Regions from separate parts of the Providencia sp. UF-183 genome, predicted to be linked through region 3. Evidence: predicted binding sites of a transcription regulator. Region 3 holds the regulator's gene; each other region holds the start of a gene.

Region 1 (7,708 bases), on a different contig from region 3:
TTTCGCCTTCAGGAATGCCGGGGTTCATTTATGCTAACTTCTGAGTTTAAAAAGACCCTTGTTAGAATGGTTCAGGTGCTGCTGATTGTCTTAGTGGCTGGCTTGCTATTAATCTGGCTCAACCAAGGCTCTCTAGAGCGTTTCTGGCAGCAAAAATACCACCAAGATACGCCATGGGCGAAAATGGCAGGTAACCCTGTCTGGGATTATGGTGCTTATTTGCATGATGGCGCGTTAGAAGCTGGCTCCACATTTGCTTACCATGCCTCAGGGCAAAAAGCCCAAGAAGATAAAGAAGCCGCACAGCTCGCACTGGAAAACCAAGGCAAAAAATTGGTCTTCCCAGCAGATTTCCAAGTGGGTCTGCACTTTCTTCATGGTTACACTTACCCAGCGGAAAGCTTGTCTGTCACTTTCCCTGAATTACTGAAACGCCCGCAAGCAAGAGAAAAAGCGAAAGGGGTGAATTTTGGCGGCTTTACTGTTAAAAAGAACCAGCCGATTGTTGCCAAACACATCGCCAATATCGAAAAAGGCCAGCAGGTTTTATTTGCGGGTGACTCCATGATGCAAGGGGTAGCACCTCATGTAAAAAACATGCTATTAAAAAAATATAATATCGATAGCATTAATTTAAGTAAGCAAAGTACTGGCCTCGCTTATCCACGCTTTTTCAACTGGCCACAAACGATTGCTAAGGCCTTGAATGACAATCCAAATATAAAAGTATTAGTCGTATTTTTAGGGCCTAATGACCCGTGGGATATGCCACCTCAAGCTGGTTATAAATACGTCAAATTTAAGAGTGAAGATTGGGAAAATGTTTACCGCGAACGGATTAGTGATATAATATCTACCGCTCGCCAGCACAATGTTGATGTTATTTGGGTTGGCCCCCCTAATATGCGTAAAAATACGCTATCTGATGGTATGAAATTCTTACGAAGCCTCTACCAATCTGAAGTCGAGAGCAACGGTGAAATTTACTTCTCCGTCAATGATGTCTTTAAATATAAAGGCGATACCTACTCTGACTATATCGGCGACGAAAGCAGCACAATTAAATTACGAAGTGGTGATGGCATTCATTTCAGCGGAAAAGGCCAACAGATCATCGCGGAAAAAGTGTTCTCACTGATCCACTTCGCAGAGGAAGAAAAGGAACCTCATGAAACTGAACAACCTGCGTCAAGCTAAGTCCAAAATTTTGGCTGGCAGCGTTATTGCGCTGCTGTCATTGGGCTTACTGTCTTGCCAGAACACATCAGACAAAGCACGAACACCTAGCTCGACAAAAGGTCAGAGCGCGGTTGAACGTGGGCAATTAGTGAATAATGCAGAACCAAACCTGCGTCAATTCGCCAATAAATTGCGCCAAGGCAACCAGCAAGTGCATATTGTCCAAATTGGTGACTCTCACACAGCGGCTGATTTTTTTAGTGGCAATCTGAGAACGTTATTTCAGCAGCGCTATGGTGATGCAGGCCCCGGCTTTATTCCGCCAATTTCGGTTCCGGGTCAACGCACTGCGACCATCAACCGCATGAGCGAGAAAAAAGAGTGGTCGCTATCTTCAAGCCGTAAAGATGAACGCTTCGATTACCCGCTAGGGGGCTTTATTGCAGAGCCACAAGCCGCGAATAGCAATGTGTTATTGAAACCATTACAACCCGCGCTAGGGGCTTATCAGCTACAAGCGCTGTATCAAGGCTCAAGTGATTCACAAATGCGTGTATCTCCTGCGGTTTCCCCGAGTGTGGCATTACCTGCAACAGGGAACCAGTGGCGCTTCTCAACACCGGTCAATACCCAATTACCTGCGCAAGTTTCTGTGAGCAAAGACAACAGCTTGAAAATTGGTGGTTGGTTAGTTCGCTCAACAAAGCCTGGCGTGATGGTGTCTGCACTCGGAATTAACGGCGCAACCTTAACGATGGTCGATAAATGGCAGCCCCAATGGAGCGAAACGTTAGCGCAGATGTCCCCAGATATGGTGATTTTGGCCTACGGTACCAACGAAGCATTTAACGACACGTTAGATTTAACCGCTTATGAGCAAAACTTGCGGGCAAAAATTCGTTTAATCCGCCAGCAAATGCCAAATAGCGTGATTCTATTGGTCGGTCCGAATGATTCACTGAAATTTAGCAATGCAGCCAGCTGCCAAGCTCAAATGCCCGTGAATTTAATGAGTGTGATTCAAATTCAAAAAGCCGTCGCAGCGCAAGAAAATACGCTGTTTTGGGACTGGCAAGCCTTTATGGGCGGTCCATGCTCAATTCGTACGTGGGCAGCGCAAGACTTAGCGCGTCCTGATAACGTGCATTTATCTGTCGAAGGCTACAAGAAGAGCGCACAAGGCTTATACAGCCAGCTCAATCAGCTGTTACAGTAATTGCCTTTCGTGCATAAACAAAAAAAGGTCAGCCTCATGTGCTGACCTTTAAGGTTGTTGACAAAGCAGGATAAAAGCGTGGTTTTTCCTGCTTTGTGTTATCAGCCAAAAATCAATGAATTGATTTTTCTTGTTTATTTTCAAAACCAATCCAACCTGCAGTCAAACCTAATCGGTTTGTCTGCAGTCTGAAAGGTCAGCCTCATGTGCTGACCTTTTGCTTTTTATCTAAATGAAATTATAAGAAAACGAAGAAAATCATTCCAACCACTGCCCCTGTTGTACCGAGGATAGTTTCCATTACTGTCCACGTTTTCAGGGTCTGTGCTTCTGTTGCACCGGTAAATTTACCGAATAACCAGAAGCCTGAGTCATTCACATGACTTAAAATAAGCGAGCCACCCGAAATACAAATCGCTAACGCAGCTAACTGCGCGCCAGAATAGCCAAGCTCACTGATAACAGGTAATACTAAACCGACCGTTGTTAGACATGCTACTGTTGCAGAGCCTTGTATCACACGCACCGCGCCCGCTAATACAAAACACGCCACCGCAATCGGTAAACCCGCACCAATCAAAGAGTCACCCAGCGCAGGACCAACACCTGAATCCACCAGAATTTGTTTGAATACTCCACCAGCACCGGTAACCAGCAAAATGATGCCAGCGGGTTGAATCGCTGCCGAGCAGATCTCCATCACTTTTTCTTTATTTAGGCCATAACGGAAACCTAAACCATAGATTGCCACCAAACATGCTAACAATAGCGCAGTGAATGGGTGGCCAATAAATTCTAACCAATGTTCAGCGGTTGAATTCGCCTCAACAAAATGGGTTCCAATGGTTTTTAAACCGACGAGAACGAGTGGGAATAACACTAAACATAAGCTGAATCCAAAACCTGGCATCTTGCCATGCTCTGTTTTCGGCGCTTGGTAATCCGCTGGGATATCAATATGAACAAACTTACTGATAAAACTACCGAATAATGGCCCCGCTAAAATCATACTTGGGATAGCAGCACATAAACCGATTAAGATCATCCAGCCATAATCCGCCCCCATTTGCGATGCAACGAGCATTGGCGTTGGCCCAGGTAGTAAGAAGGCTGCCGCAGCCGCGACCCCAGCAAATAATGGGATTGCCAAGCGAACAACGTTATGGCCAGTACGGTTAGCAACCGCAAAAACAACACCAATCAATAAGACGATTGCCACATCAAAAAACAGAGGTAAGGCACAGATAAGTCCTGCGACACCCACAGCATAGTGCGCACGTTTTTCACCAAACAGGTTAAGCAGTTTATTAGCGACTTGGTCTAATGCGCCTGTTTCATGCAAAATTTTGCCAAACATGGCACCAAGTGCAACTACGATTGCCAAGAAGCCTAGAGTCCCAGCCATCCCTTTTTGCATAGTTTCCGTGATTTGCTGCACAGGCATCCCTGAAAATAGACCCGCACCAATGGAGACAATCATTAAGGCCACAAAGGCATGTAAGCGCGCATACATCACTAAAAATAATAATAAGACGACAGAACCTACTGCAGTGAGCACTAACGTCAGTGTGCTAAGGGTTTCAACGGTATTCATACTTTATCTCCCGAAACAATCTGTGTAATCGTTGAGCAGGTATTACCGATGACGTCTTCAAGAGATTGACGAATGTCCACAATATGCACATCAGTTTCTGCTTCGTTAGGTTCTTCTAAGGTTGCAAATTGCGTTTTGAGCATTTCAGGTTTGAAAAAGTGCCCTTTACGCGCTTTAAGCCGTTCTTCTATTACGTTAGCATCACCTTTTAAGTAGATAAAAAATAAGTTTTTATTATCTTCTCTTAAAATGTCGCGGTATTTTTTCTTCAATGCTGAACACACCACTAACGAAATATTATTGGTTCTTTGCATCGCAAAAATGGCTTGGTTCAGTGCCACCAGCCAAGGTTGGCGGTCTTCATCATTAAGGGCATGCCCCGATGCCATTTTTAAAATATTTGATTTAGGGTGCAGAAAGTCACCATCCAAAAAAGCGGCTTGTAATAGTTGTGCAACCCCATTGGCAACCGCTGATTTACCGCTACCCGATACCCCCATTAGGACAAATGTGTAGTTTTGTTTTTGGGTATCACTCATAGGAAACTCCTCAGGCTTTATCGTTGTTCTATTCTTTTCATCATCCGGCAAAATGTTACCGGTAACTTTGTTACGGGTAACATTATTATCAGTACGGGTTTATTGCAATAAAATTGGCGAATAAGAGAACAGATCTGTGATGTTAATCTCAATCTGACTGAGAAAGGAAAATGAACGAAGAAAAGAAGAATGAAAGAGGTATAAAAATAATCAATCCTAGCCAATAATAAAACCTTAGTTATTTCAATGAAATGTATTAATTATCCTATCCCTACTAACTTTCTCAATTATATTATTCTAAGGGTTTCTTTGAATATATTACTTCGATAGATTCCTCTAAATAATTCGTGGTGTCGCTAGGCGGCAATCGAGCCAAGCCCTAGGAGCATACACCAGTATGTGACTAGGGTTGGTGAGTGCAGCCAACAACGCGACAGCGCGAAGTATGACGAGGAGCGACGGGAAATAATTAGATGCTCTCCCCCGAGAGTAGAGAAAACCCCACATCGAAATGCGTCTCTGTCAGTTTCTTACCCGTCATTCGTGCCAGCAACACCTCTGCCGCTTTACGTCCCATTTGGTCTCTTGGGGTAAGAATACTGGCCAACTTCGGTGTCATGACTTGCCCTACGTCATGCCCGTGGAAACCTGAAATAGCTAAATCTTGCGGAATATTAATCCCCAACCGTTGGCACTCGAATATTGCCCCAATGGCCAAGTCATCGTTGGTACAAAACAAGCCATCAGTATCAGGGTATTTTGCGCGGCAATCGTGTAATAATTGTGCACCTAATGAATAAGATGAGCTAGCTTGCGTCATCACGTTACGCGGCTCGAGGTTGGCATCTAGCATCGCTTGTTCGTAGCCTTTTAAGCGGATAAACGTTCTCTCATCATGCCTCGCCCCGATATACACCACTTTGCGACAGCCTCGCTCAATCATGGCGCGAGTCATTTGGCGAGAAGCCTCAAAGTTATCAATCCCCACCGCAATATCTAAGCAAGGGGAAACACTGTCCATGATTTCAACAACAGGGATACCCGCTGTTTTTAACATCCGCAATGTGCGTTCAGTGTGCGTTCGCTCTGCCAAAATAACGCCATCGATATTATACGATAGCAACGACGTGAGCCTTTCTTCTTCTTTTTCAGGTAAATAACCGTAGTGGGCTAACATAGTTTGATAACCATGGCGGTCTGTGACGGCCTCAATACCACGGATCACTTCCGCAAATACTTGGTTGGTTAATGAAGGAAGTAGAACACCTATCGCATGACTGGTTGCGTTCGACAAAATATCCGGCGCTTTATTAGGAATATAACCCAAGCTTTCGAGCGCTTCGGCAATTTTCTCACGCAGAGGCTCTGAAACTTGCTCTGGGTTGCGTAAAAAACGGCTCACCGTCATTTTTGTGACGCCGACTTGGTCTGCTACATCCTGCAACGAGGGTCTTTTCTTCTTCATAAGTCCAAAGTGATATTTATTAAGTTAACTTTCTCTATGTTCAGCTATCTTTTTATTGATAGCAATGTTTGTTACTGATTTACATCACACAAATGTCGAGTTTTTCTAACAACTCAACTTTTCAGGTTGACTCTCCAGTATGACTCCGCTAATTTTCGCGCTATATAACTATTATCATAACGAGCGTATTCACATTTATTATGGCAATCAATCGTAGACAATTTCTTCAATCCAGTGCCTTACTTGCTGCTTTCTACAGTTTGCCAAGTTTCGCTAGGGGTCAGCGTCTTGTCGAAGAAGCCCTCTTTGGCAAGCTTCCTGCGGCAAACCATATTCAACGCGTTATCAGTTCAGGGCCACCCTCTGATTTACTGATGTTTGCCCTAGCCCCTGAAAAAATGGTGGGGTTTGCCTCGATTTCATTGAAAAAAGGCCATACTGGGCTTTTTGCACAACAATGGCTCGATTTACCCGTTTACGGCCGCTTAGCGGGGCGAGGCAGCACGCTATCGTTAGAACAACTTTTGTCTTATAACCCTGACTTGATTATAGACACAGGTAATATCGATGACACTTATCGCTCACAAGCGGAAAAAGTGGCGAAACAGACCAATGTTCCCTATTTATTGATTGCTGGTGGGTTAAAAGACTCACCTCAGCAACTCACTCAGCTTGGTGAAACGCTTGGTGTTGAACTCCAAGCACAAAAACTCAGCCAGCTTGCCCAACGTTATTTGGATGATGCAGTTGCCTTTGCTCATAAACCGCAACAAAAACCGTTAAGTTTTTACCTCGCTCGAGGGGCAAAAGGGTTGGAAACAGGTGCCAAAGGCTCAATTCACACCGAGGCTATTGAAATGCTCGGTTTACGTAACGTCGTGGATATCCCAAATTTCCGTGGGCTCACCACTGTCTCCATGGAACAGCTCTATCAATGGAACCCTGACATCATTATAACGCAATATGATGAAGCCATTGAATTTATGACGACCTCCCCACTGTGGAAAGGGTTAGATGCCATTGCAAACCAACAGTTACTTGTCTTTACGGGTATGCCATTTGGCTGGTTAGATGGCCCTCCTGGGGTTAATCGCCTTCTTGGCATGCGCCGTTTACAAAGCCACTTTGATGACGGGATTGCCGCGACGATAAAGCAAGATATCGCTGAATTCTTTGAACTTTTCTATCATTCGCCATTAACCGTTGAGCAGGTTGATTTACTGATGGAAAAATCATGAGTGGAATGATGAACAAAGGGGTTAAACCCTTATTATTAATTCTCATTTTATTCGTTAGCTTAGTGATTGCTTTAACGAGTGGTAAGTATTCACTTACCCTCGATGAACTGTACCGCCTATTTGCCAATTTATTTTCTTCTCAAGCTGATGTTAGCGATCCGCGTAATGAAACCGTTTTTTGGCAAATACGTTTCCCTCGTACATTAGCTGCAATTATTATTGGTGGTGGATTATCCATTGCGGGTGCCGCTTACCAAGGCATGTTCCGCAACCCGTTGGTTTCCCCCGATATTTTAGGGGTATCCGCCGGTGCTGGCGTGGGTGCCGTTGTCGGGATTTTCTTCGGTCAATCACTGATTTATATCCAATTAGCCGCCTTTATTGGGGGCTTAATTACTGTGGCTATTGTGTGCTTTATTGCGCGCCTTGCTCGCCAACACGACCCCATTTTATCGTTAGTCCTTGTGGGTGTTGCCA
Region 2 (7,708 bases), on a different contig from region 3:
AGTGCACGCCGTTAAAACACTAAAGATAAAAGCCCCAAGCGCGATGATTATAATCTGTTTTTTCATCATATTCCTTTACCTTACTGTTTGACAAAATGTGCTCTTGATTATATTCAATGGATAAGGGCGCAGCTAAAGCTGATAGCTGCGCTTATGGCCTTAATAGGCGTTAGGCCGAACTTTAAAGGACTGTAAGACCCTATCCCAGATTTCCACCATTTGTTCATCGGTATAATCTTTTACGGTCAATATCCCTGAGTTATGAAGTAAAATAAGGACTAAAGGCTGTAGGTATGTCACATGCTTTTCATTCGCATTGTATTGGAAACGGTATTTTTTATCGCCATCCTCTTCACCAGAGACGAGCCATTCTTCACCTTGGATTGTATTATATTGCACTTGGCCTTTTTTCAATGTAGATGCCCCCAGTTGCCGCATAACGGGCTTAATTTCGGATGAGCGTTCAAGTAAGCTTTCTTCTTCACTACCCAGTAAATTATCCATTACAATTGCCCATGCAAATTGACTGTTTTTAAATAGCATAGATAATTTAAATTTGTGGTCACGTCCGTCATCCTGAATAAACCCATAAGGAATGCAAATTCCTTTTTCGGTGGGGATTTCATTTTTTGGACGACCGTGTAATCGAGAAATTAACGATCGCATGGCCGCGAGTTTTTGCGGTTTGTCGGTAATAGGTATATTATATTTCTGATCCCTTATCTGCATATTTTTATATTTAGGACTAGATACATCCCTTATTTCAGTTTTGATAATGAAAGCAATTCTATCAATATATATATGTCCTTCCAAAATTCGACCAAAATCTGGTGTTGTAGAATTCTCGTTGCTGTCGAATATAACTCCATTATTTAATTTAATGACCTCTTTTAAAAAAGGAGCATCAGAGTTATCAACTACACGTTGACTCTTTAATTCATCCTCACGCAACTCAATACGTTGTTTAAATGCAGGCGGATAAAGGAACTGACTTTCAATGGTCATGTCATCAATATTAATAACGGAGGACAGCTCTTGCGTTAACGCTTTCGGATAATTAAAGGTATAACGACCCAAACAATAGGTTGGAGCATCATCAAACAGAGAGTTAATCACAGTATAATCCTTTTTATTAAGAGAATACGAATAGGGTTTATTCGGCACGGAGCAAGCTGCTAAAGTGCCCATCAAGACTAAACAGAAAAAAACAATCAGCCCTTTTTTCGTCACGGTTTCACCTCATCTGTTTGCAAAATGCGACATAATGAACGCAAGGTAAATTTAATGGCGGGGGAGATATCACCTGTTTTTTCATATGTCTCAAACTCGGCATCCCCTTTCAGAGGGGCAAACTGATAGGCATTCTGGTGGTCGACATTCAATTTTAAGATCTCTTTGAAGCGTGATTTTGCCTGTAAGTTGATAGAGTATTGGGGGACCGTGCCATCACCAGCTCCACCCTCATAATCATATGAAAGGGTATTTTTCCATTGATAACTGGATTTGACTAATGTGTACTCACGCTTATCGCCATATTCCTCTGTTGCTCGGCTGTCATCAGAGACCCATAACCAAGAGGTTTTATCCCGTAATTTCCATGTCACTGTTTCATCTGAACGACGAGCGTCTTTTGGGTCAAGTTTATCAAAATACGCCCCGTAAAATTGGTAGGTATTGGTATGGTATTGACCGTCCATTTTTTGAATGAAAGGGGAAACTTGCCGTTCAATTATATTTTTATAATTAATAAAATTGCCTTTGCTAGCGATATCATTTTTATCAAGAATGTCTGATTCATACATCCGCCACCATACATCATCTTGAAGATAAATTTCCTCAAAGGGATCACCATTTTGAGGCAGTAATAAATCCGTCATTCCATCAGGGCTGCCTTTTTCAATTCGTAACCACGGTTTTCCGTGGTTATAGTTTGCTGATGGTAAAAGTTGTAATGGCGCTGGGGATTGCGCTAATACTGACATCAAACGCGTAGCACTCATACCCAACACTAACCCCATTGGCATGGAATGCTCACCAATTTTCATCATTTTATAGGCAGTGGGTGACCCCAAGTCCGGCATTACACCATGTACAATCCCGAGGATTTTATCTTTGTATGGTGTGGCTAATAATTCCGAGGCGTAACGTGACACTAGCCCGCCCATTGAGTGGGTTACCAGAATGACTTTCTCATGCCCCTTTTCAAATGCCAGTCCATGTCCGACTCGCCCATTAGCATCATAATTATACATTTTCAACACGTTATCGATATAATCGGCAAGTTCTTGTGCGGACTGCGCGTTGTCTTGCAGCCAGTTATAACCAAAAGCATGAAGCGGAAGTAGCAAGCTGCGAAATTTAGCCGCTTCTTTAAGCGAAAGCGGGTTTTCATCATCAGGTGACAGTTTCTTGTCTAAAATATGTTGAAAAATAGACGCTGAACCTTTGCCAGTGCCTTTAAAATACTCCGTTGCTGCATCGACAGTGGCGATACCATCACTTCGCGCTTGGTTATAATAATCTTCCCATATCAGCAATTCTTTTTGTAATTTGTCGAGAGGCTCTGCATATGAAAATTGCAATACGCTTCCCCAGCCACGTTGTTGGCGAGAGTTAGCAAAATAAGTCGACTCTTTATCATTATCTCCCACCTTTTGATCAAAATCCGTCACAACTGCGTTAGGATCTAATAACTCACGACGGCGCTTTCCTGATGTAAAAACCCATCCCAGTGCATCCCATGCCTTTAATGTCAGATTACTGCGTATTCGCCAGACCGAATCGCCTGTATCTTTATGTTTTAAGTTAGACCCCATAATACCGGGTAAAAAAATGACAGGAACCACTTTGGTGGCAGGGACATAGAGGTAAGCTTTGGCATTCAGTGACTTGTGTTCAGTCGTACACTCCCAAGCAACCCGTTTTTTCTCATCAAACTCACAAAAACAGTGTTGAATATGCTCTTTTTTTTCATCTTGACTCATTATTTATCCTTTAATTGTAGGTCATATTTTGAATGTTATTTTGGTAATAGTGATGAAAATTTGACTTACGCTAACAGATTGAGAAGGTTAAAAACAAATTAAATATTGAAAAAATTTAATGAATGAGAGATGAACGAGATTTATCTGAGGTAGAGTACGTCATGAGTCGCTTTTTTGTGCGATATGAGGAAATACCAATACGATAGATAACTAAATACCCATGTTGCCAAGGTATATCTAGTGTGGGGGCCAATAATTATCTTCAGGATACTTTGAGGAAAAAACAGCATAAAACCCAGTTAATATTATGAATTTTATGCTGTTTTATTATGAAATGATGCTTTATGAAACAGTATAGGACTTAAGTGTAGGCTTACACATTAAACAAGAAGTTCAGGACATCACCGTCTTTAACGATGTAGTCTTTTCCTTCTGCGCGCATTTTACCTGCCTCTTTTGCACCTTGTTCACCGCGGTACTGAATGAAATCCGCAAATGCGATGGTTTGAGCACGGATAAAACCTTTTTCGAAGTCAGTATGGATTTTACCAGCCGCTTGTGGCGCGGTTGCACCGACAGGGATTGTCCATGCGCGAACTTCTTTAACACCCGCGGTGAAGTAAGTTTGCAGGTTTAGTAATTCATAACCAGCACGAATAACGCGGTTTAAGCCTGGCTCTTCGATGCCTAAATCTGCCATAAATTCGTCGCGTTCTTCATCATCTAACTCAGCGATGTCGGACTCGATAGCCGCGCATACAGGGACAACCACAGAGCCTTCGGCTTGTGCAATTTCATACACTTTGTCTAAGAATGGGTTATTTTCAAAGCCATCTTCATTGACGTTCGCGATATACATGGTTGGTTTTAACGTTAAAAAGCTTAAATAGCGGATTGCGGCTTTATCTTCTGTGGTTAAATCCAATGTACGCAGCATGCCTGCTTGCTCTAAATGTGGCAGGCATTTTTCTAACGCTTCTAATTCCGCTTTCGCGTCTTTATCGCCACCTTTAGCGCGTTTTTGTACGCGGTGGATAGCACGTTCACAGGTATCAAGGTCAGCTAAGGCTAATTCAGTATTGATAACATCAATATCTTCAGCGGGGTTAACTTGGCCAGCAACGTGGATAATGTTGTCATCTTCAAAACAACGTACAACGTGGCCGATAGCTTCAGTTTCACGGATGTTAGTTAAAAACTGGTTACCGAGACCTTCACCTTTTGATGCGCCTTTAACCAAGCCTGCAATATCCACGAATTCCATGGTGGTTGGTAAAATACGCTGTGGCTTCACGATTTCAGCTAATTGATCAAGACGTGGGTCTGGCATTGGCACAACACCCGTGTTTGGTTCAATTGTACAGAAAGGGAAGTTGGCTGCTTCGATGCCGGCTTTGGTCAATGCATTAAATAATGTGGATTTACCCACGTTTGGCAGACCAACGATACCGCATTTAAAACCCATATGTTTCTCACCTTAAATAGCGAGGGGCAGGCGAGTGCTGCACCCAATGTTTAGAAATTGGCGCTGATTATACACAAAAAGTCGATTTTGATGAAATGAACTCTTATGCAGTCGCTTTAAAGCTATGTAAACGGTTAATCGCTTTGTCCATTCCATCAGATAACAGAATGTCTGTGCACCTTACCGCTTCATCAATCGTATCATCAATCAGTTTTTGCTCAGACATCGGTGGCTTACCTAAAACGAAACCGACAACCTTGTTTTTATCGCCCGGATGACCAATACCAATGCGCAAACGGTAAAAATTTGGGTTATTGGCAAATTTGCTCTGAATGTCTTTTAACCCGTTATGGCCGCCATTACTACCACCAAGCTTCATTTTTGCCACACCCGGTGGGATATCAAGCTCATCGTGGGCGACTAAAATTTCATCGAGGTTAATACGATAAAAATTTGCGATGGCTGCGACGGCTTTCCCACTGAGGTTCATAAAGGTGGTCGGTACTAATAAGCGAATATCATTACCACCAAGATTAATGCGTGCGGTATAGCCGAAAAATTTCGGTTCTTCTTTTAAGGGTTGATTGTGACGTTCAGCTAACAAATCAACATACCATGCCCCTGCATTATGGCGGGTTTGTGCGTATTCAGCCCCCGGATTTGCAAGGCCAACAATTAATTTAATTTTGCTCACGGCGACTATTTCACTGTCAGTTTATGGAATTAATCGCCTAGTTTACCTTGTGATGGGGAGGATGTACAAAAATCCGATAAAAACATCACGTTCATTATAGTTGCGTTATGAACTATTCGTTTTTTCTGTATTTTTGATAAAAAGCACTTTATGGGTAGATATTATGGACAACTTTGTACCTTGTGATGCCTATCGCAAAAAATTTTACTTAATGCACTATAATCCTTACATAAATATAAAGAATCACCGAATTAATTTACAGATGCTTGCTTATCAGTCCACTGATACTGGAGGTAGATATGAAACGGAAAAGTGCTCATTTAATTGGTAATGTTCTCATGGGATTAGGGATGGTCATGATGATTGGGAGCATTGGGGTTAACCTATTCGCCCATGTGATCAATTTTGGCTTGTCTGAACTGGTTACTAACGGCTCACTCTTCGGAATTTTCGTGGGTGCGATGGTGTGGCTAGCAGGGGCGAGAGTTGGGGGACGTGAGAAAGTTGCAGACCGTTACTGGGTATTAAAACATTACGGTCGTAAAGATAATCACCGTTATCCATAATTATTTAGCTTATTAATAAGCCAGCGATAATTTTAGGTGATAGTTAGCTGGGTGATAGTCGATGTTTTTAACGTCAAGGTCGCCTAGCTGTATAGGTTTTGTGTCTGTTTTTTTAAGCATTCACAACAAAGAAGTTGGTTATTTTTATGGCGTAGAGGTTGAGTGAATAAAAAAAGCCATAGAAATAGGTATCTATTGTCTATACGCGCTAAAAACATAAAGCCCCTACAGATGACTGCAGGGGCTTAATTTTTGGCTGTGATTTCATTCCATCACTGTAAGAGCATGAATAACCTGACGGTAATTAGTGCTCGAACATTGCTGAGATTGACTCTTCGTTGCTAATGCGACGAATAGCTTCAGCCAGCATGCCTGATAATGTTAAGGTGCGAACGTTAGGCAGCGCCTTGATTTCAGGTGACAGTGGAATAGTGTCACAAACAATGACTTCATCAATCACTGAATTTTTGATGTTGTCTACAGCATTGCCTGAGAAAATCGGGTGAGTTGCGTATGCGAACACACGTTTTGCACCACGTTCTTTCAGCGCTTCAGCCGCTTTACACAGAGTACCACCGGTATCAATCATATCGTCAACTAAGATGCAGTCACGACCTGAAACATCACCGATAATGTGCATAACTTGAGAAACGTTTGCGCGAGGGCGACGTTTATCAATGATTGCCATGTCGGTGTCATTCAGGAGTTTTGCGATAGCTCTAGCACGTACCACGCCGCCGATGTCTGGAGATACAACGATTGGGTTTTCCAAGTTTTTCTGGAGCATATCTTCCAGAAGAATTGGGCTACCGAATACATTATCAACAGGAACATCAAAGAAGCCCTGGATCTGCTCTGCGTGAAGGTCAACAGTGAGAACACGGTCAACGCCAACACTGGACAGAAAATCGGCAACAACTTTAGCGGTGATTGGTACACGGGCAGAACGTACGCGACGATCCTGTCTTGCATAACCGAAGTAAGGGATAACAGCGGTAATACGACCAGCAGATGCACGGCGCAGGGCATCGACCATAACAACCAGTTCCATTAAGTTGTCATTAGTTGGTGCACAAGTTGACTGGATGATAAAAATATCACCACCGCGAACATTTTCATTAATTTGAACACTGACTTCGCCGTCGCTAAAACGACCAACAGCCGCGTCTCCAAGATTAGTGTAAAGGCGGTTAGCAACACGTTGTGCTAGTTCCGGTGTAGCGTTACCAGCAAAAAGCTTCATATCGGGCACGAGAAAAACCTCAGGCTTGCGTCCAGAGAGATATTGTTGACCAATAGCAATGAGCGTTGTTTCATTACTTATTGGTGCAATACACGGGTTATCCCAGCGCGGAAATTGTGCAGTGGGGATACGTTAGCGCCTTGAGCGACGAACCCTTGCACCCACGATGGGGCTTTATTTAACACCTTAAGGGCATTCGCTTGTGTTTCAAATTCAGAAAAAACACACGCGCCTGTTCCTGTTAGGCGAGACGGAGCATATTCTAACAGCCAAGAAACAAGCTGTTCAACCTCACGAAAACGTTTTCTTGCGATCGGTTCGCAATCATTTGCGTACGGAGCCAGTAATAATGCGGCTAGGGAGCGTTTTGGAGAATTTCGATTTAATTGCGGATCTGTGAAGATAGTCGGAGTTGATATTTCAATTCCGGGGTGAGCAACCAGATACCATTTCTCTTTAGGGGAAGCTTTGGTTAATATTTCACCGATTCCTTCAGCGAATGCAGCATGGCCTCGAACAAACACAGGCACATCTGCACCGAGCGTTTTGCCAAGCTCAGCCAAAACCTCATCGGACACTTGTGTACCCCAGTGTTCATTGAGGGCAATCAATGTGGTTGCCGCATTCGATGAACCACCGCCAATACCACCGCCCATCGGGAGGATTTTATCAATCGCGATATCCGCACCAAGGGGCTGAGCCCAATTGAGCGTTTCACGGCAATAGCGTTGTAGTAATGTGGCAGCCCGCAAAATT
Region 3 (7,708 bases):
AGCTATTCGTTGCTCATTTAAATAAGCTGAACGATAAATATGGCATTTTCTCCGAGATCAGAGGAATGGGGTTATTAATCGGCGCGGAGTTAGATGGCAAACTATTAAACCGTTCGAAAGATGTTTTGCAAGCCAGTGCTGTAGAAGGCTTAATGATGTTAAATGCAGGCACTAATGTACTGCGTTTTACGCCTTCACTGATTATTTCTGAAGAAGAAATCAACAGCGGTATGGCGAAATTAGAGACGGCGATCGGGAAGTTGCTGAAATAAGTGAAAGATAAGTTGCAGAATGATTTCTGCAACTTATTAAAAAATTGTTTTTTATAACGGCTATTGAGCTGGTAATGGCATTTTTTTCATCTTAGCTTGGTCCTCTAACCGTGCTTGTAATTGCTCTTCTGAGCTATTACTGGGTATTCCAGCAGCTAGGCATTGAACTTTATGTTCATGTGAATATTTATTTACTTTTTTATTCTTGGCTAAAGGGTATTTATTTTTTAGTTTCTCTTTTTTTTGAGCTGTTTTTTTCTCATTAACCTTAGTGTCTGGTGTAAGGTTATTAGCCTCATTATCGGAACTGTAACCAGAAGATAATGAAGTGAGACTAATAGAGGTCATCATTTTCTCTTTATTAGCAAGTATTTCCCTTAGTGCTTTAATTTCATGATCTTTTATATCATTTTTAAGCTTTAATTCATGGAACATACTTGTTGAATTAATTTTGTTTTTAACTAACTCATCTATTAGATTATATAATGAATTATTTTCAAATATTAAATTATCAATATTTTCATTGTTTTTTGTGTTTTCTACTTCCGATTTTTTTTCAAATACATCATCAAAATCAAAGTTGTGAGATTCATCATGGTATATAGGCGTATTGTCTTCATCGTAAGTAACTAAAAATTCGCTCATTATTGGTTTTTTTATAGCTAAAATGTTTTTTTCTAGAGCACTTTTATCCAATGTAATATTGTGAATTTTATTTTTTATGTCTTTTAGTTCACCAGTTAGTAAATTTTTTACTGTCGTTTGCATGTTAATTAAACTTTCCAATTTTTCATTCTTTTCTTCCATGTTAATCTCTTTTGATACTTCTTCTTCTAATGAAGAAAGGTATTTACTTTCTTTTTTTAAGTGTGAAATTCCTCTTATTTTTGACTCATATCTTATGGATGATTTCAGATCATCAATTTCGTTTTTTAGCTCTTCTTGTTTATTTGTTAATTTTTCATTTCTGTCTAATAAATCTTGGTAATGTTTAAGGTAGCCTATTGTTTCATTTTGCTTTTCGATGATTTCATCTGTAGCGGGATTTTCACTAAAAAAACTATTCTTATCTAACAAGTTATTAATGGATTTTTCTATTTTATTTGTTAAATCTTTGATGAATTGTGGGATCTTAAAAGATTTTTCTATTAGCTTATTTTCGAGGGTGGATATTGTTTTTTTGTTTGAGTTTAATGTATGGAATAAATTTAATTCTTTTTCCTGTGATTCATTTTCTGTTAGGTTTATGTGAAACTTTGATTCCACATCTTTTTTGTTAAAACGAAAAGATGAGAATGGGTTATTTACTTTTATATTTTTAATTTTTTGTATAATAGTGGGTGTTTCTCTTGTAGCTCCAGTTGATGAAATTTCTTTGTATAGTGAGCTAGTTGTGGTATTGTTCTGGGGATTAGTTTTCATAGTCATATCCTATATTAATACTAAAAAGTAATTTATTAATTAAATATTCATGCTTAATATTGAAATTATTAACCTATTCAATATGTTGGTTTTATCTTATGACATTGTTATGTTGATAAGATGTAATTAATCATTGACTTAATGATGGTTTTAAATGAAAAAAGAAAACACTTTATTGAATGATTTATTTTTTTAATTCGTTCAATAAATTATCATTAATGTGAATTTGTTTTTGTATTTCAAAGATATTATCTTTAAGTGAATTCATTTCCATAATTAGTCTTTTTTCTTTTTTAATGCTATTGCTTATTTTTATTAAGTCAGAGTTTTTAATTGAAGTGACATTCCTATTTAAGTGAGGTTTTCGTTCTTTATGGTCTAATGGCGTAGATTTGTTAGATAGTTTGTAATGTTGCTTGATATATTGTGTTCTTAATGCTGATGTTTTTGTTTGTAATATATTCCCCTTAAAATCAAAAGTGCTTTTAGGTAGAGGGGTTGATTTAGAATGCTCTTGAATATTGTCAGCAACTCTATAGTGTACATATGTAATTTTTTTTTGAGAAAAAGGCGTTGTTTTTTGTTTAACTTGCTCTAATGGGGAATTAACATTAATAATTTCTTTTGTGTTTCTTTGAATTATTAAGGGGATTTTAGTACCGTTTTTATTTTCTAGTTGCCTAGGTGGATGATAGTTTTTTATGATTTCATCCTTTATTTCTGGAGTGTTGATATTAACCCCTGGAATTTTAACGTACCGATATAAAAAATTGGCATATCCATGCATTTCTTCATCAGCGCGATTGAAATTTTCAAAAATTGTCTGATTTTCTTTTATTAGCGAATTGGCATCTTGCTCATTATAAAAAGTAGATGCATAAAACTTATATAATCGACCTTTCAGTTGATCAACTTTATACTTAAATTCGTCAGAGTGTAATAATTTAGTATCCTTTATACTTTCTGAATCACTTTCATAAGCTGAGTCAATGCTTTCTAGGCTACAAGCATGTGATGGTTTAGATTGCCGCTGAGTGGATAATGGTTCTTTTCTCGATGAAGCAGTAACAGTAAAGATTTTCTTTATAAAATCATCGGAATTACTAATGTTTTTAAAAATATCGGAATGACCTGACAAATTGCTAAGTGTAATTTTCATAAATATAACCCTACTTAATATTATAATTATTATTTTATAGAGAGCTAAATAGAGAAAATATAAAGAAACGATACTCATTAAAAAATGATATATAAAATAATCGTATTTTGGGAAAATAGCGTTATATCGATGATACAACGCTATTTGAAAGTGTGCGCCCCACCAAGGGAGTGAGGCGAAAGGTTAATTATCGTGTACCGTAAACAACAATGGTTTTACCATGCGCAGAGATTAAGTTTTGATCTTCCAGCATTTTCAAAATACGGCCGACAGTTTCACGGGAACAACCAACGATTTGGCCAATTTCCTGACGGGTGATTTTGATTTGCATCCCGTCTGGATGCGTCATGGCATCAGGTTGTTTGGCTAGATTCAGTAACGTTTGTGCAATACGGCCAGTTACGTCTAAGAAGGCGAGGTTGCCCACTTTTTCTGACGTGGTTTGCAGGCGGCTTGCCATTTGCGCAGAGAGGCGCATTAAGATATCAGGGTTAACCTGAATCAATTGACGGAATTTTTTGTAAGAAATTTCAGCAACTTCGCAGGCGATTTTTGCTCTAACCCACGCAGTACGTTCTTGCCCTTCTTCAAATAATCCAAGCTCACCAATGAAATCCCCCTGATTCAGGTAGGAGAGGATCATTTCTTTGCCTTCTTCATCTTTGATTAAAACAGCCACTGAACCTTTAACGATGTAGTAAAGGGTTTCTGCTTTCTCACCCTGATGGATCAGTGTGCTCTTGGATGGATACTTATGAATATGGCAGTGTGACAAAAACCATTCAAGAGTAGGGTCTGTTTGTGGCTTGCCGAGAACCATTAGCGTTATCCTCTGTATGTTATTGCAGCCATCCGGAAAGCGTACCAGAAAGGCTGGCTTTAAAGTCACTAGCTTAGCATATTAATTTGTCTTATATACCCTAAATAACAGGAAGAGCAACATTGCATCAACCGCTTTTCATGGTTAGGGTAAACAAACTGATATCAACACTATAATATAATCAAATACAACGTTGAGTTTTGATCTTAATCCTATCAACTAAGTATTGTTTGTAGCATATCCAATACAGAAAGTCTTCCCTGTATCGCTTCAGCAGAATAAAGCTGATATAACATTCATTATATCTATGGAACAATGTAGCCTTTAAATCGATTTCATTTCAAGGGGAATAAAATGGAAGCAAGAGTTAAATGGGTAGAAGGACTCTCTTTTTTAGGTGAGTCAGCGTCAGGCCACCAAGTGATGATGGACGGTAACGCAGGCGATAAAGCACCAAGCCCAATGGAGATGGTATTAATGGCTGCGGGTGGCTGTAGCGCAATTGACGTGGTATCCATCTTACAAAAAGGCCGTAATGATATTACCGACTGTGAAGTGAAATTAACCTCTCAGCGCCGTGAAGAGGCGCCACGTTATTTCGTTAAAATCCATCTGCATTTTATTGTAACAGGGAATGAATTAACGGATAAAGCCGTTGAACGTGCCGTTCAACTTTCGGCTGAAAAATATTGTTCGGTCGCGTTGATGTTGGAAAAAACTGTCGAAGTGACCCATAGCTTTGAAATAAAAAATTAAAAATAAATTTAATTATTATTAATATATTTGAATTTAAAGATGCTTATCTTAATTATTGGTAAGCATCTTGTTTAATAATTAAAAAACAATTTAGCTATGTTTCTGGCTAATGAGTTTTTCGACTATTGGCGTCATAATTAATTCCATCGCGAGACCTAATTTCCCGCCAGGCACGACAATAGTATTCATCGCAGAGATAAAAGAGCCTGATATCATTGATAGCAGGTAGGGAAAATCGATCTGCTCAAGCCCACGAAAACGAATAACAATAAAACTTTCATCCTGTGAAGGAATGGCTTTCGCTGAAAACGGGTTTGAGGTATCCACAGTCGGTACGCGTTGGAAGTTAATGTGGGTACGAGAAAATTGCGGCGTGATGTAGTTAATGTAATCCCCCATCGAACGTACCACTGAATCCATTACCGCTTCTCGGGAGTGCCCGCGCTCAGTGGTGTCACGGATAAGCTTTTGTATCCACTCTAAGTTCACGATAGGCACAACACCGACAAGTAAATCAACATGTTGCGCAACATTGTGCTCAGGTGTCACTATCCCACCGTGTAAGCCTTCATAAAACAGCACATCCGTTTTTTCTGGCAACGATTCCCAAGGGGTGAATGTACCCGGTTGTAAACCATAAGGCACGGCTTCGTCGTAGGTGTGTAGGTATTTTCGTGATTTTCCACAGCCCGTTTTGGCGTAATCCACCAGTGTTTGCTCAAGTAGCGCAAAGTCATTGGCTTCTGGGCCAAAATAACTAATATGGCGGCCTTGTTCTCTGGCTTTACGGATTGCCATATCCATTTCAGGACGCGTATAGCGATGAAAGCTGTCACCTTCTAGCGTAGCAGATTGGATATTTAATTGATGGAATATTTTACGGAATGCTTGGCTAGTTGAGGTCGTGCCAGCACCGCTTGAACCAGTGATGGCAATAATCGGGTGTTTTTTGGACATAGCGGACTCCCTGTGTTGCGCTTATGGCCACTATTTCAGAAACAGCGAACGAAGCGGGTTAGCGGGCTTTAGGCATGAAATTAACGGATTCATGCAATTCTGACCAGACTAGCACAATTTCGCCAGAAACTAACTGCCGTTTCACATCGTTCACTTTATCTTGCAGACTTTTTTCTTGGGCGCCGTAGTCGGTGCCCTCGCGTAACACATAGCTTTCAATCAGATTATCCAGTGTTTCAGGCGCAAGCTCTCGCCAAGGAATAATCATTCTTTTTCCTTATTTAAATAAGGAGTTAGCCATTGTGGAATCCGGGTTTCTAGCCACATTTGAGGCTTTCTTAATGTCCCACTCACAAAGCCCACGTGGCCACCGTGTTCAGTCATTTGATATTCCACGTTTTTAGGTAAATGGGATAAATCAGGAACGACTTCAGGTGCCATAAAAGGATCATCTTTGGCATGAATGATTAACGTTGGTTTCGTAATATAGGCAAGCTTAGGGAGGGCGCTACATTTCTGATAATAATCCGTTGCATCATCAAAGCCATGAATACGAGCGGTGATAACATCATCAAATTCACGAATACGTTTCAGTTGTTTTAGCTGTAACAAATTTAATGGCAAGGAACCGGGGTAGCGAACCAGTTTACGAGTCGCATTACGCTTTAAGCCATTGAGTAGATAGCGTTGATAAAATTGGGAAATCCCTTTTTCCATACGCAATGAACAGGCTTCCAACATTAATGGGGCGGAGACCACAACGCCTGCATCTACATCGGCATTTTGACCGCTTTCAGCGAGATAACACGCTAACATATTGCCACCAAGGGAATAACCGACAGCGGCTGTTGGTGCATCACCAAAAGTTTGTTTTAGCCAGCGTAAGAAATAACGAGCATCATTGGTTTCACCTGAGTGATAGATACGCTGTTGGCGATTGGGCTCGCCGCTGCAACCCCGAAAATGCATAATCACACCTAACCAGCCTTGGTTTTGTGCACTTTCTAGCATACCGTGAGCATAGGGGCTTTTGAAATTGCCTTCTAAGCCATGAAAAATGACCAAACGCGGCTTATGTGCAGCGAGCTCAGGTTTTTCGCTCCAAGCAAGATCGATAAAATCGCCATCAGGCAATTCAAGTCTCTGCCAAAGAGGTTTAATTTTCGGTGTCCTGCGAAAAATTCTTGGCAATAACGTTTGGAGGTGTGGATTCTTAGCCCAACTTATCGGACGAAAGTTTTCTGACATAGCCTTATTTTATTTAATGGGGACTCTTGTGAGTCACATAACATACTGTTATTTTTTTGTGATGCAAGTAAACAAATTTGAGTTTGAGGATTAAAGTATAAATGACACTGGGGCTGATTTTTTCACTTTTTACATTTCTATTCATTGCAGCAGTCACACCCGGCCCTAACAATATGTTGCTGACTTCAAGTGCAGCAAACTATGGTTTTCGCCGTACTATCACATTATGCCTAGGGATCATGCTAGGTATGCAGTCCATACTTTACCTCTCTGCATTTGGGATTGCTGCGCTTTTACTGCTATATCCTGCTATTCATATCGTTTTAAAGATTGCAGGGAGTATTTACCTTTTATGGCTTGCGTGGAAAACCGCAACAGCAAATTATGCACCACTTAAGGAAAATAGCGAAGTGGCAAAAAGCGTGACTTGGTATCAGGGCGGTTTATTGCAGTTTTTAAACCCAAAAGCATGGATGATGGGTTTAGGGGCTGTTGGCGGGTTTAGCCTGCCCGGCGAGTTATTTACTCAATCTATAATTGTGATGAGTGTTGCTTTTGTGATTGTGAATTTGGTGGCAGGCCTTATTTGGATGGGGTTTGGTTCGCTAATTAGCTTGTTTCTTCGTAGCCGCCGTGCATGGTTTATCTTCAACTGGACGATGGGATTGCTGACGGCACTGTGCGTACCATTGATTTGGTTCGAATAATAGATTTATTAACTAAAACAATCTTGTTTTTCAGTTGATTGTTAGGTGGTTATGTAATTGAACAGGGAAGTTATATGGTAACTGTTTCTATTCAGTATTATAAATTTGATAAATTGAATCCAAGTAACGAATATCTTCTTGGTAGTGAGTATACTAAGAATATTGATGAAATTCTTGTTCCTTTAAATGAAAAACATTCTCCTTTTTTATTACGAAAGCATTTACTGGTCAAGTTTGTAAGAGATGGAAAGTTGAATTTGTTCTCGGAATATCAAAAAATGTTTGGGGGATCTGGCTGACCGAAAAGAATGTTCAGCAAGACATTTATTTGTCACAAACAATGCAAAAAAGAAAGATTCGCCATGCG

The links. The regulator CRP, encoded in region 3, controls carbon source genes, mostly activating them, when cyclic AMP is high. The targets are predictions, from matches to a motif close to ATGTGANNNNNNTCACAT.
Region 1: gntK (gluconokinase) is a predicted target of CRP. The motif match lies at 4,663-4,680, and genes of this name have one in related genera.
Region 2: pth (aminoacyl-tRNA hydrolase) is a predicted target of CRP. The motif match lies at 5,324-5,341, and genes of this name have one in related genera.

The regions. Positions count from the first base shown of each region.
Region 1 is NZ_JBSICD010000021.1:47,260-54,967, reverse strand. It holds gene AC4IFT_RS17635 (MBOAT family O-acyltransferase) at 1-44, shown strand, start outside; gene AC4IFT_RS17630 (SGNH/GDSL hydrolase family protein) at 31-1,197, shown strand; gene AC4IFT_RS17625 (SGNH/GDSL hydrolase family protein) at 1,169-2,395, shown strand; gene gntU (gluconate transporter) at 2,634-3,989, opposite strand; gene gntK (gluconokinase) at 3,986-4,528, opposite strand; gene gntR (gluconate operon transcriptional repressor GntR) at 4,998-5,993, opposite strand; gene AC4IFT_RS17605 (ABC transporter substrate-binding protein) at 6,194-7,231, shown strand; gene AC4IFT_RS17600 (FecCD family ABC transporter permease) at 7,240-7,708, shown strand, end outside.
Region 2 is NZ_JBSICD010000002.1:298,191-305,898, reverse strand. It holds gene AC4IFT_RS02880 (T6SS immunity protein Tli4 family protein) at 1-66, opposite strand, end outside; gene AC4IFT_RS02875 (T6SS immunity protein Tli4 family protein) at 160-1,230, opposite strand; gene AC4IFT_RS02870 (esterase/lipase family protein) at 1,227-2,984, opposite strand; gene ychF (redox-regulated ATPase YchF) at 3,358-4,449, opposite strand; gene pth (aminoacyl-tRNA hydrolase) at 4,553-5,143, opposite strand; gene ychH (stress-induced protein YchH) at 5,443-5,709, shown strand; gene prs (ribose-phosphate diphosphokinase) at 6,014-6,961, opposite strand; gene ispE (4-(cytidine 5'-diphospho)-2-C-methyl-D-erythritol kinase) at 7,030-7,708, opposite strand, start outside.
Region 3 is NZ_JBSICD010000017.1:84,593-92,300, forward strand. It holds gene AC4IFT_RS15765 (aspartate aminotransferase family protein) at 1-272, shown strand, start outside; gene AC4IFT_RS15770 (hypothetical protein) at 333-1,694, opposite strand; gene AC4IFT_RS15775 (hypothetical protein) at 1,879-2,853, opposite strand; gene crp (cAMP-activated global transcriptional regulator CRP) at 3,041-3,673, opposite strand; gene AC4IFT_RS15785 (OsmC family protein) at 4,028-4,429, shown strand; gene AC4IFT_RS15790 (phosphoribulokinase) at 4,520-5,386, opposite strand; gene AC4IFT_RS15795 (YheU family protein) at 5,445-5,654, opposite strand; gene AC4IFT_RS15800 (hydrolase) at 5,651-6,634, opposite strand; gene AC4IFT_RS15805 (LysE family translocator) at 6,736-7,341, shown strand; gene AC4IFT_RS15810 (hypothetical protein) at 7,416-7,640, shown strand.